2 linked regions of the Polyangium mundeleinium genome follow. The protein of the gene in region 1 interacts with the protein of each later gene in a pairwise test. Links are inferred from orthologs where the notes say so. Each region holds a gene or a part of one and is shown in the gene's direction. Other genes may lie near its edges.

Region 1 (3,128 bases):
AAACCCCGAGCCCCAGCACGACTCGCCGCCGCCGCCCGGGGCCACGACGAGCACGATCCGCCCGCCGAAGCCCAAGGCGAAGCCGCGCCTTTCGCTCCCGCGGCCGAAGCTTCCGCGCGCGCTCTCGTTGTTCCTCGGCGTGATGGTGGTCCTCTCGGCCTCGGTCGCGGTGGCCTGGGGCGCGCGCCGGTACATCATGACGAGCCCGCGCTTCGCGATTCGCACGGTGCTCGTCGACGGAAACCGCCGTTTGCCGGCCGAGCAGGTCGCCGGCGCGGGCGGCGTCACCGTGGGCCGCAACATCTTCGAGCTCGACCTGGAGACGGCGGGCGCCACGATCACCACCGAGCCCTGGGTCGAAAAGGCCCAGGTGACGCGCACGCTCCCGTCGACCGTGCGCATCACGGTCGTCGAGCGTGAGGCCTGGGCCGTGGCCACGATCGGCGGCGAGCTCTACCTCGTCACGCGCGACGGCGACCCGTTCAAGCGTGTCGCCGACGGGGACCCGATCGACCTGCCCGTCGTGACCGGCATCACGCCCGAAAAGGTCGCCGCGGACCGTCCCGGCGTGGTCAACGCGCTGCGGCGTGCGCTCGACGTGGTCGAGGACATGGATCGGGCGGGCATCAGCAAGCGCTACCCGATCCAGGAGGTCCACCTCGAGCGCGACGGCACGATCGTCATGACGATCGGCAAGGACGCGATCTCGCTTTACCTGGGCCAGACGAGGTTTCGCGAGAAGATCGAGCAGGCCGCGCGCGTTCTGATGGAGCTCGCCAAGCGCAAGGCGAATCCCGCGGTGATCTTCCTGGACAACGAAGCACACCCCGAGCGGGTCGTCGTGAGGATGCGATGATCCGCCGCGTCTCGTGCTCGTTGTCGTTCTCGAAATTTGGCCAGCCCCCGCTCGCCATGTCAGCGTCGCCCTGCTTCGCGAGGCGCACGGCCTCCGTATCGGGTGGATGCGAATGAAGAGCAGGATGGAGCAGAGCGAGATTGTCGTTGGTCTCGACATCGGGACGACGAAGGTGTCTGCCGTCGTCGGCGAGGTCGACGCCGATGGGATCACCATCCTCGGCGTGGGCAACGTCCCGTGCCGCGGGCTGCGAAAAGGCATCGTGGCGAACATCGACTGGACGGTCCGGTCGATCGCGGAGGCCATCGAGGCCGCGCAGACGATGGCCGGCGTCGAGATTCGCACGGTGTATGCAGGCGTCGCCGGCAACCACATCCGCGGCCAGTCCTCGGACGGCGTGGTCGCGGTGGGCGGCGGCGAGGTGACGGACGTCGACGTGACACGTGTCCTCGAAGGCGCGCGTGCCATTCCGATCGACGCCGATCGGCAGATCCTGCACGCCTTGCCGCGCGAGTTCACCGTCGACAACCAGGACGGTATTCGTGATCCCGTGGGAATGAGCGGCGTTCGCCTCGGCGTGAAGGTGAACCTCATCACGGCCGCGACGTCTTGCGTGCAAAACGTGGTCCGTTGCGCGGAGCGCTGCGGATTGACCGTGGCGGACGTGGTCCTCGAGCCGCTCGCGAGCGCCGAAGCCGTTCTCTCCGAGGACGAAAAAGAGATCGGCGTCGCCGTGATCGATATCGGCGGCGGTACGACGGATTTGCTGATTTACGTGGACGGCGGAATCGCGCATGCGAGCGTTATTCCGGCGGGCGGAAACAACGTGACGGCGGATCTCGCGGCGGGCCTGCGCACGCCGATGGCCGAGGCGGAACGGCTGAAGCGCAATTTCGGCTGCGCGCTCGGGCGGATGGTCGCGGACGACGAGGAGGTCGAGGTGCCGGGCGTCGGTGGGCATCCGCCGCGCAAGGTGCCCCGTCGGGTGCTTTCGGACATCATCGAGCCGCGGATCGAGGAGATCTTCGCGGTGATCCGCAAGCGCATCGAGGATGCGGGCCTGCTCGATCAGCTCGCGGCGGGCGCGGTTCTCACGGGCGGCGCGGTGCTCATGGAAGGCATGAGCGAATTCGCCGAGGAGATCCTGGGTATGCCGGTTCGTCTCGGCGTACCGGTCGGGATGCGTGGAATCACGCAGCTCGTGGCGGGCCCGCAATATGCAACGGGCGTGGGGTTGCTCCACTACGGAGCGAACCAGCTCCGCGAGGCGCGCGAGCCGCGCGTCGTCGTGGAGTCGCAGCCTCCGCCGCGCCAGACCGCGCCGCGCGTGACGGCGCCTTCGAGGCCGGATCGACGAGAGCTCTCCGAGGAGACGGTCGTCGAAAAACGGCAAGGCGGTCGGTTCTGGAATTGGTTGCGCGCAGCTTTCTGAGCTGACGCACGAGGGTAAATTTCGTAAAACGAAGTCGAGATAGCGAAGCGTGAGTGATTGATAGGCGGTTTCATGGGGGAGAGGCACCCCATGGAGTCGCCCTGGGAGCAGGCGAGGCTCCCTTGGCCCCGAGCGGCCGGAAAGAATTCCCGGGAGGCGTTTCATGAGTTTCTCCATCGAGTTTGCCGACGAGCACGCGGGTTACGACGCCCGTATCAAGGTCATCGGCTGTGGCGGGTCGGGCGGCAATGCCGTCAACACGATGATCAACTTCGGCCTCGAAGGGGTCGAGTTCCAGGTCGTGAACACCGACGCCCAGGCGTTGTCGGCGAGCATCGCGCCGATCAAGGTGCACATCGGCTCGAACGTCACCCGTGGCCTCGGCGCAGGCGCCGATCCCGAGAAGGGCCGCAAAGCGGCGCTCGAGGACGTGCAACGCCTGAAGGAGCTCATCCAGGGCGCCGACATGGTCTTCGTGACCGCCGGCATGGGCGGCGGCACCGGCACGGGCGCGGCGCCGGTGATCGCGCAGCTCGCTCGCGAGGAAGGTTGCCTCACCGTCGGCGTCGTGACGAAGCCCTTCTTCTTCGAGGGCAAGCAGCGCGCGCGTCGCGCCGAGCTCGGCCTCGCCATGCTCTCCGAGCACGTCGACACGCTCATCACGATCCCGAACCAGAAGCTCCTGACGCTCGGCGACGAGGAGCTCTCCTTCGTGGACGCCTTCCGCAAAGCCGACGAGGTGCTCTACCAGGCCATCAAGGGCATCAGCGACCTCATCACGCAGAACGGCATCGTCAACGTCGACTTCGCCGACGTGAAGACGGTCATGAGCAACATGGG
Region 2 (6,044 bases), 5.6 Mb from region 1 along the record:
CCGCGAGAGGCTCCCTTGACGCGGGAAGTGGGCCATATATCGTGGGCTGTAGCTCGTCCCAGGAGGTACGCTCCTCGCCATCGTGATGCGAGACGCGCCTCTCAGGGAGAGCGTTCGAGGCGAGCAAGAGGGCGCGAGCCTCGAAGGCGAGGCGCTAGGATCGATGGTGCGCAGGTTTTTCGATGGCTGAAGATTCTCGTAAGTTGTTCGTTGCAGGACTGCCCGACTCCATTACCGAAGATGTTCTCCGTGGGCTCTTCGAGGCGACAGGCGGCAACGTCGTCGAAGTGAGCCTTCCGAAGGATCGCGCGACGGGTCGGCCGCGCGGTTTCGGGTTCGTGACGCTCGCGACGAGCGAGGAGGCGAATGCCGCTCGCGAGTCGCTGGACGGCTCGTTCCAGGGCGGCAAGTCGATCTCCGTGCGGCCCTTCCAGGCCGAGCCACCGCGCCGTGAAGGTGGCGTGGGCGGCATGGGCGGCCCGCGGCCGATGGGTGGTGGAGGTGGTGGCATGGGCGGCGGTGGGCCTGCTGCGGCAGCGCCTGACCGCACTCTCTACGTCGGCAACCTCCCGTACGACGCAAGCATCGAGGAGGTCGAGTCGATGATCACCTCGGCTGGCGGAGGCCCCGTCGTGCGTGTGCACTTGCCGATGGACGCAGACGGACGCAAGCGCGGCTTCGGCTTCGTCACGATGGCGAGCGCCGAGGCGGCGAAGGGCGCGATCGAAGCGCTGCGCGGCGTGGACGTGCGTGGCCGTCGGCTCGTCGTCAACCTTGCGCATCCCAAGGGCGAACGTCCGGCTGGCGCCGAGCGTCCCGGCGGCGGCGGTTACGCCGGCGGCGGCGGCGGTTATGGCGGCGGCGGCGGCGGCGGCGGCGGCGGCGGCGGCTATGGCGGCGGTGGTGGTGGGCCGGGCGGCTACGCTCCCGCGCCTCCTCCGCCTCCGCAACGCAAGACGTTCGACGATCGTCGTCGTCGTGGCGGCGGTGCCGGTCACGACGGGGACGGCCCGGGGGGCGGTGGTGGTGGACGTCGCTCCAACAACAAGAACTGGGGCCGCGACGACGACTGGAGGGACGGCGGAAAAGACGACGAGTGATCGGGCTGGGCGAGCGTCCGAGCATCGGCTCGAGCTCGCCCGTCACGGCTCGTTTGCGATCTTTGCCGAAGGTCGTGCTCGCCGACGTTGACAGCGGCGGGAAATTCCGTAGGTTACCGCCCTCCTTCGGGCCCCCCCGTCGCGGCGGGGTTGTGGAGAGCGGCGTTTCGCAGCGCGCTCGCACGTGAGCGTGCCCGTGACCGAGCCGGCGCGAAACCGGTGAGTTTCAGGAGAGAGCCATGCGCGACATCATCAAGCTGACGTGCGGCAATTGCAGCCGGGCGAACTACCACACGACGAAGAACAAGCGGACGATGTCGGACAAGTTCGTCATCAAGAAGTTCTGTCCGGTGTGCCGCAAGCACTACGAGCACAAGGAAGGCAAGATCTCGAAGGGCTGATCGGCCTTCTCGGATCTGCCTGTGCATGTGCGAACGTGATTGACGGGTGGATCCATGGCATGGCCATGGGTTCACCCGTGCTTGCTGCTGAACGGGTGTGCCCGACCTGAGCAGGTGCTCTCGTTGCGACCACCCACCATGGATGATAGGACCGCCGCCTGCCCGTGCGGCATGAATGCACGTCTCGGGCGGACCGGACCCCAAGCTTCAAGGGCGATGCGATGATCTTCGACTGGCTCTACGGCCTGTTCTCGAACGATCTCGCGATCGATCTCGGCACCGCCACGACGCTCATCTACGTGAAGGGCAAGGGCATCGTCTCTTGCGAGCCTTCCGTGGTGGCCGTGCAGCGCGACAACCGCGGCGGCAAGAAGGTGCTCGCGGTCGGCCGTGAGGCGAAGGAGATGCTCGGGCGCACGCCCGGGAACATCCAAGCCGTGAGGCCGTTGCGCGACGGCGTCATCGCCGACTTCGAGATCACCGAGGCGATGCTGCGGTACTTCATCGCCCGCGCGCACAACCGCCGCACGCTCGTCAAGCCGCGCATCATCATCTGCGTGCCCTTCGGCATCACCGAGGTCGAGAAACGCGCGGTGAAAGAGAGCGCGGAGGGCGCGGGCGCGCGCGAGGTGTACCTCATCGAGGAGCCCATGGCGGCGGCCATCGGCGCGGGCCTTCCGATCACCGAGCCCTCGGGCAACATGGTGGTCGACATCGGCGGCGGCACGACGGAGGTCGCGGTCATCTCCCTCGCCGGCATCGTCTACTCCCAGAGCGTGCGCGTCGGCGGCGACAAGATGGACGAGTCCATCATGGCGTACATGAAGCGCAAGTACAACATGGCCATCGGCGAGCAGACGGCCGAGCGGATCAAGATCACGATCGGCAACGCGTACCCGCTCGAGCAGCAGCTCACGATGGAGGTCAAGGGGCGCGACATGGTCGCGGGCATCCCGAAGACCGTGGTCGTGAACTCCGACGAGATCCGCGAATCACTTGCAGAACCAACGAACGCGATCGTCGACGCCGTGCTCGTCGCGCTGGAGCGCACGCCCCCTGAGCTCGCGGCGGACATCGTGGACAAGGGGATCGTCCTCACCGGCGGCGGTTCCCTCCTGAAAAATCTCGACGTGCTGCTCCGCGAAGAGACGGGCCTGCCGGTGATGGTTTGTGACGATCCGATCAGCGCCGTCGTGCTGGGTAGCGGAAAAGCGCTCGATCACCTCGAGCTGCTGAAGGAAGTCACGATCAGCTGACAGCCTGTTGACCGGAGCGCGTGTGCAGGTAGCGTCCGCGCGTCTCTCGTGGCATCGAGGGAAGAGCGGGGACCTCTCCCGCGTGATCCGAGCCGCTTTCCCGGCGGCCTCGCCGCTCGACGCATGAACTTCAAGCGATACCGCGACCTGGCCATCGTCCTGCTCGCCCTGGCGGTGCCGTTCTGGTTCCTCCGGGCCAGCATGCGTGATCCCGGGAAGGTCACGGGCGCCGACAAGGTGATCGTCCGGATCGCCACGCCCCTCCAGTACGCCGCGGCGACGCTCGCGCGCGGGCTCTCGAACATCTGGGGCGACTACATCTACCTGGTCGACGTCAAGGAGGACAACGCGCGCATCGCCTCACAGAACGCGCGCCTCCGCGAGCGTGTGCGCAAGCTCGAGTCGCTCGAAGAGGAGAACCGGAGGCTCCGGCGCCTGCTCGATCTGCGCACGAGCGTCCGCACCGACGTCGTGAGCGCGGTGGTCACGGGCAAGAACACGAACGAGTTCTTCCGCGTCGCGCGCGTCACCCTCGACAGCGAATCGAACGACGTCAGGCCGAGCCAGCCCGTGATCTCGCCCGACGGCGTCGTGGGCACGACGCTCAAGGTCTCGGGCGACACGATCGACGTGCGGCTCATCGTCGACGCGGGCAGCGGCGTCGACGTCGTCGTGCAGCGGACGGGCGCGCGTGGGTTCGTCCGCGGGACGGGCGACGAGGCGAAGTACCTCTGCAGCGTGGAGTACGTGCAGCGCACCGACGAGGTGGAGGTCGGCGATCTGCTCGTCACGAGCGGCGTCGGGAAGCGGTATCCGAAGGGCATTCCCGTCGGCAAGGTGACGCAGGTCGTGAAGCGGGACTTCGGCATCTACCAGCAGGTCTACGCGACGCCTGCCGTGGATTTCTCGCGGCTCGAAGAGGTGCTCATCGTCACCTCCGCGCCTCCGGAGGAGGCCCAGCCCCAGGCGCCCACGCCAGGCGCGGCTGGCTCTTCCACGCCGCGGCGGTAAGGTCGGAGGGGAGGAGAGAGGACGATGCGAAACACCGCATTTCTCGCTGTCGGCATCGCCCTTCTCGTCATCCAGTCGAACCTCTACCGGCTGATCGGGCGGCTGCAGATCGCGGGGATCACGCCGAGCCTGCTCCTGCCGCTCGTGGTGTTCATGGGCGTGCACGAGTACTCGATCGCCCGCGGCGCGGCGCTCGCGTTCTTGCTCGGCTACCTGCTCGATCTGTTTTCGGCCGCGCCCATCGGTCTGTTCACCTTCATCACGGTCGCCACGTTCGTCGTCGCGCGCGCCGCGGGCGTGCGCCTCGCCGCGCAGACGCTCCTCACCAAGGTCGCGCTCGCCTTCGCCTTCGCGCTGCTCGAAGGCGTGCTCATCATCGTGCTGACGGCGATCTTCGGGACCGACACGGCGAGGCCGCGCGCGCTGGCGACGCTCGTCGCGCCGCACGCGATCGGCACAGCGATCTTCGCGCCACTCGTCTTCAGCCTCGCCGAGCGCGTGCATCAAGCGACCATCAACGTGCCGAGACCCGGGGAAGGAGGTCAGCGATGAGCCTCGTCGTTCAGCGCTCCGACGTCAGCGAGTTCAGGCGCCGCTTCCGCTGGATCGCGCTCGCGATGGTGGTGCTCCAGCTCATCCTCATCGGGCGCCTGTTCCTGCTCCAGATCATCGAGGGCGACGACAACAAAGCGATCGCCCGCGAGAACATCGTCCGTCGCGTCACGCTCGCGACGACGCGTGGCCTCATCCGCGATCGGAGCGGCAAGATCCTCGCGGCGAGCCGGCCCTCGTACAACCTCTACGTCGTCCCCGAGAGGATCGACATGCAGGTCGTCTGGCCGAAGCTCGTCGAGTACCTCGGGGTCGGCGTGGACGAGCGCGCGCGGCTCGAAGCGCTGCTCACCACGCTTCGCGCGAGCGATGGGCCCCGGAAGAGCCAGCAGATCCTGCTGAAGGAAGACATCTCGCGCGACGCCGTGGCCACGCTGCGCACACATGACGCGGAGCTTCCCGCGGTCGACGTCGTGCCCGTGCCGGTCCGCTATTACCCGTACGAAGAGGTCGGCGCGCACGCGCTCGGCTACATGGTCGAGGTCGACGCGGAGAAGCTGAACCAGCTCCGCAGCGCGGGCTACGTCGAGGGCGATCGTGTCGGCGCGACGGGCATCGAGCGCGCGTGGGAGAGCTACCTGCGCGGCACGCGCGGCTGGGAGAAGGTGCTCGTCGACGCGAGGGGACGGCGAAGGCCGGGCGGTGAGGGGATCATCGAGGATCCGCGGCGCGTCGATCCGATCCCGGGTCGCGATCTGCGGCTCACGCTCGACGCCGACATCCAGCGCGCGATCGAGAAGGCGATGCGCCCTGAGCTCGCGGGCGGCGTCGCGCTCATCGACGTGCGCACGGGTCGCATCATCGGCCTCTACTCGAAGCCGAGCTACGACCCGAACGCGCTCTCGGGCGGATCGGGCAAGCAGGTCATCCGCGACGCGTTCCGCAGGCTCTACTCGGACCCGCTCAAGCCCGCGCTGGACAAGACGATCTCTGGCGCGTACCCGCCGGGCTCGACGTTCAAGCCCTTCACGGCGCTCGCCGCGCTGGAGAAGGGGCTCATCGATCCTCGCGCGGCGACGAACTGCCGCGGCGGGCTCACCTTCGGCAAGCGCCCGTTCCGGTGCACGCACGTCCACGGACCGGTGGATCTGCACAAGGCGATCGCGGAGTCGTGCAACGTCTACTTCTACCGCCTCGCGGCCGAGCTCGGCGTGGGCATGGACGTCATCGCCGAGATGGGGCAGCGCTTCGGCCTCGGCGCGAGGACGGGTCTCGGCGTGAACGCGGAGGCGGCGGGGCGCATGCCGACGCGCGCCTGGATGACCCTGCGCAACAAGGGCCAGTTCCGGCTCGGCTTTGGCCTCAACGCGGCGATTGGGCAGGGCGCGACGACGGTGACCGTCCTCCAGCTCGCGCTCGCGTACGCGGCGCTCGCCAACGGCGGCACGCTCTACCAGCCGCAGATCGTGCGCGCGGTCGAGACGAGCGCGGGCACGGTGGTGCAGGAGTTCGCGCCGCGCGTGCGGCGGCAGATCGACGTGAGCCCCGAGAACCTCTCGCTCGTGCAGAAGGCGCTCTACGCGGGCGTGAACTCCGAGGCGGGCACCGCCTTCAAGGCACGCGTGCTCGGCGTCGACATGGCGGGCAAGACGGGCACCGCGCAGGTCTCGCACAAGCTCGCGCGCGGCGCCGAGGCCGAGCGCGTGTGGTACTTCAACCGCGAG

What was found. The genes of interacting proteins can lie anywhere in the genome.
Region 2: the proteins of ftsA (region 1) and POL67_RS31440 interact in binary tests that used the Escherichia coli proteins (3 or more experiments, as listed by UniProt). The link is inferred for Polyangium mundeleinium from one-to-one orthologs.

What each region holds. Positions count from the first base shown.
Region 1 is NZ_JAQNDO010000001.1:2,305,754-2,308,881, forward strand. The notes cover bases 272-3,128. They hold ftsA (cell division protein FtsA), read left to right. Parts: upstream 272-968; coding sequence 969-2,288; downstream 2,289-3,128. Other genes in these bases: POL67_RS09305 (cell division protein FtsQ/DivIB), read left to right, coding at 272-856; ftsZ (cell division protein FtsZ), read left to right, coding at 2,452-3,128. In the rest of the region: more of POL67_RS09305, read left to right, coding at 1-271. UniProt on the Escherichia coli protein: Essential cell division protein that assists in the assembly of the Z ring. May serve as the principal membrane anchor for the Z ring.
Region 2 is NZ_JAQNDO010000001.1:7,897,790-7,903,833, reverse strand. What follows is about bases 763-3,739. They hold POL67_RS31440 (rod shape-determining protein), read left to right. Parts: upstream 763-1,722; coding sequence 1,723-2,757; downstream 2,758-3,739. Other genes in these bases: mreC (rod shape-determining protein MreC), read left to right, coding at 2,881-3,739; rpmG (50S ribosomal protein L33), read left to right, coding at 1,340-1,501; POL67_RS31450 (RNA recognition motif domain-containing protein), read left to right, coding at 763-1,100. Outside these bases: more of POL67_RS31450, read left to right, coding at 183-762; more of mreC, read left to right, coding at 3,740-3,768; POL67_RS31430 (hypothetical protein), read left to right, coding at 3,793-4,320; mrdA (penicillin-binding protein 2), read left to right, coding at 4,317-6,044. UniProt on the Escherichia coli protein: Forms membrane-associated dynamic filaments that are essential for cell shape determination. Acts by regulating cell wall synthesis and cell elongation, and thus cell shape.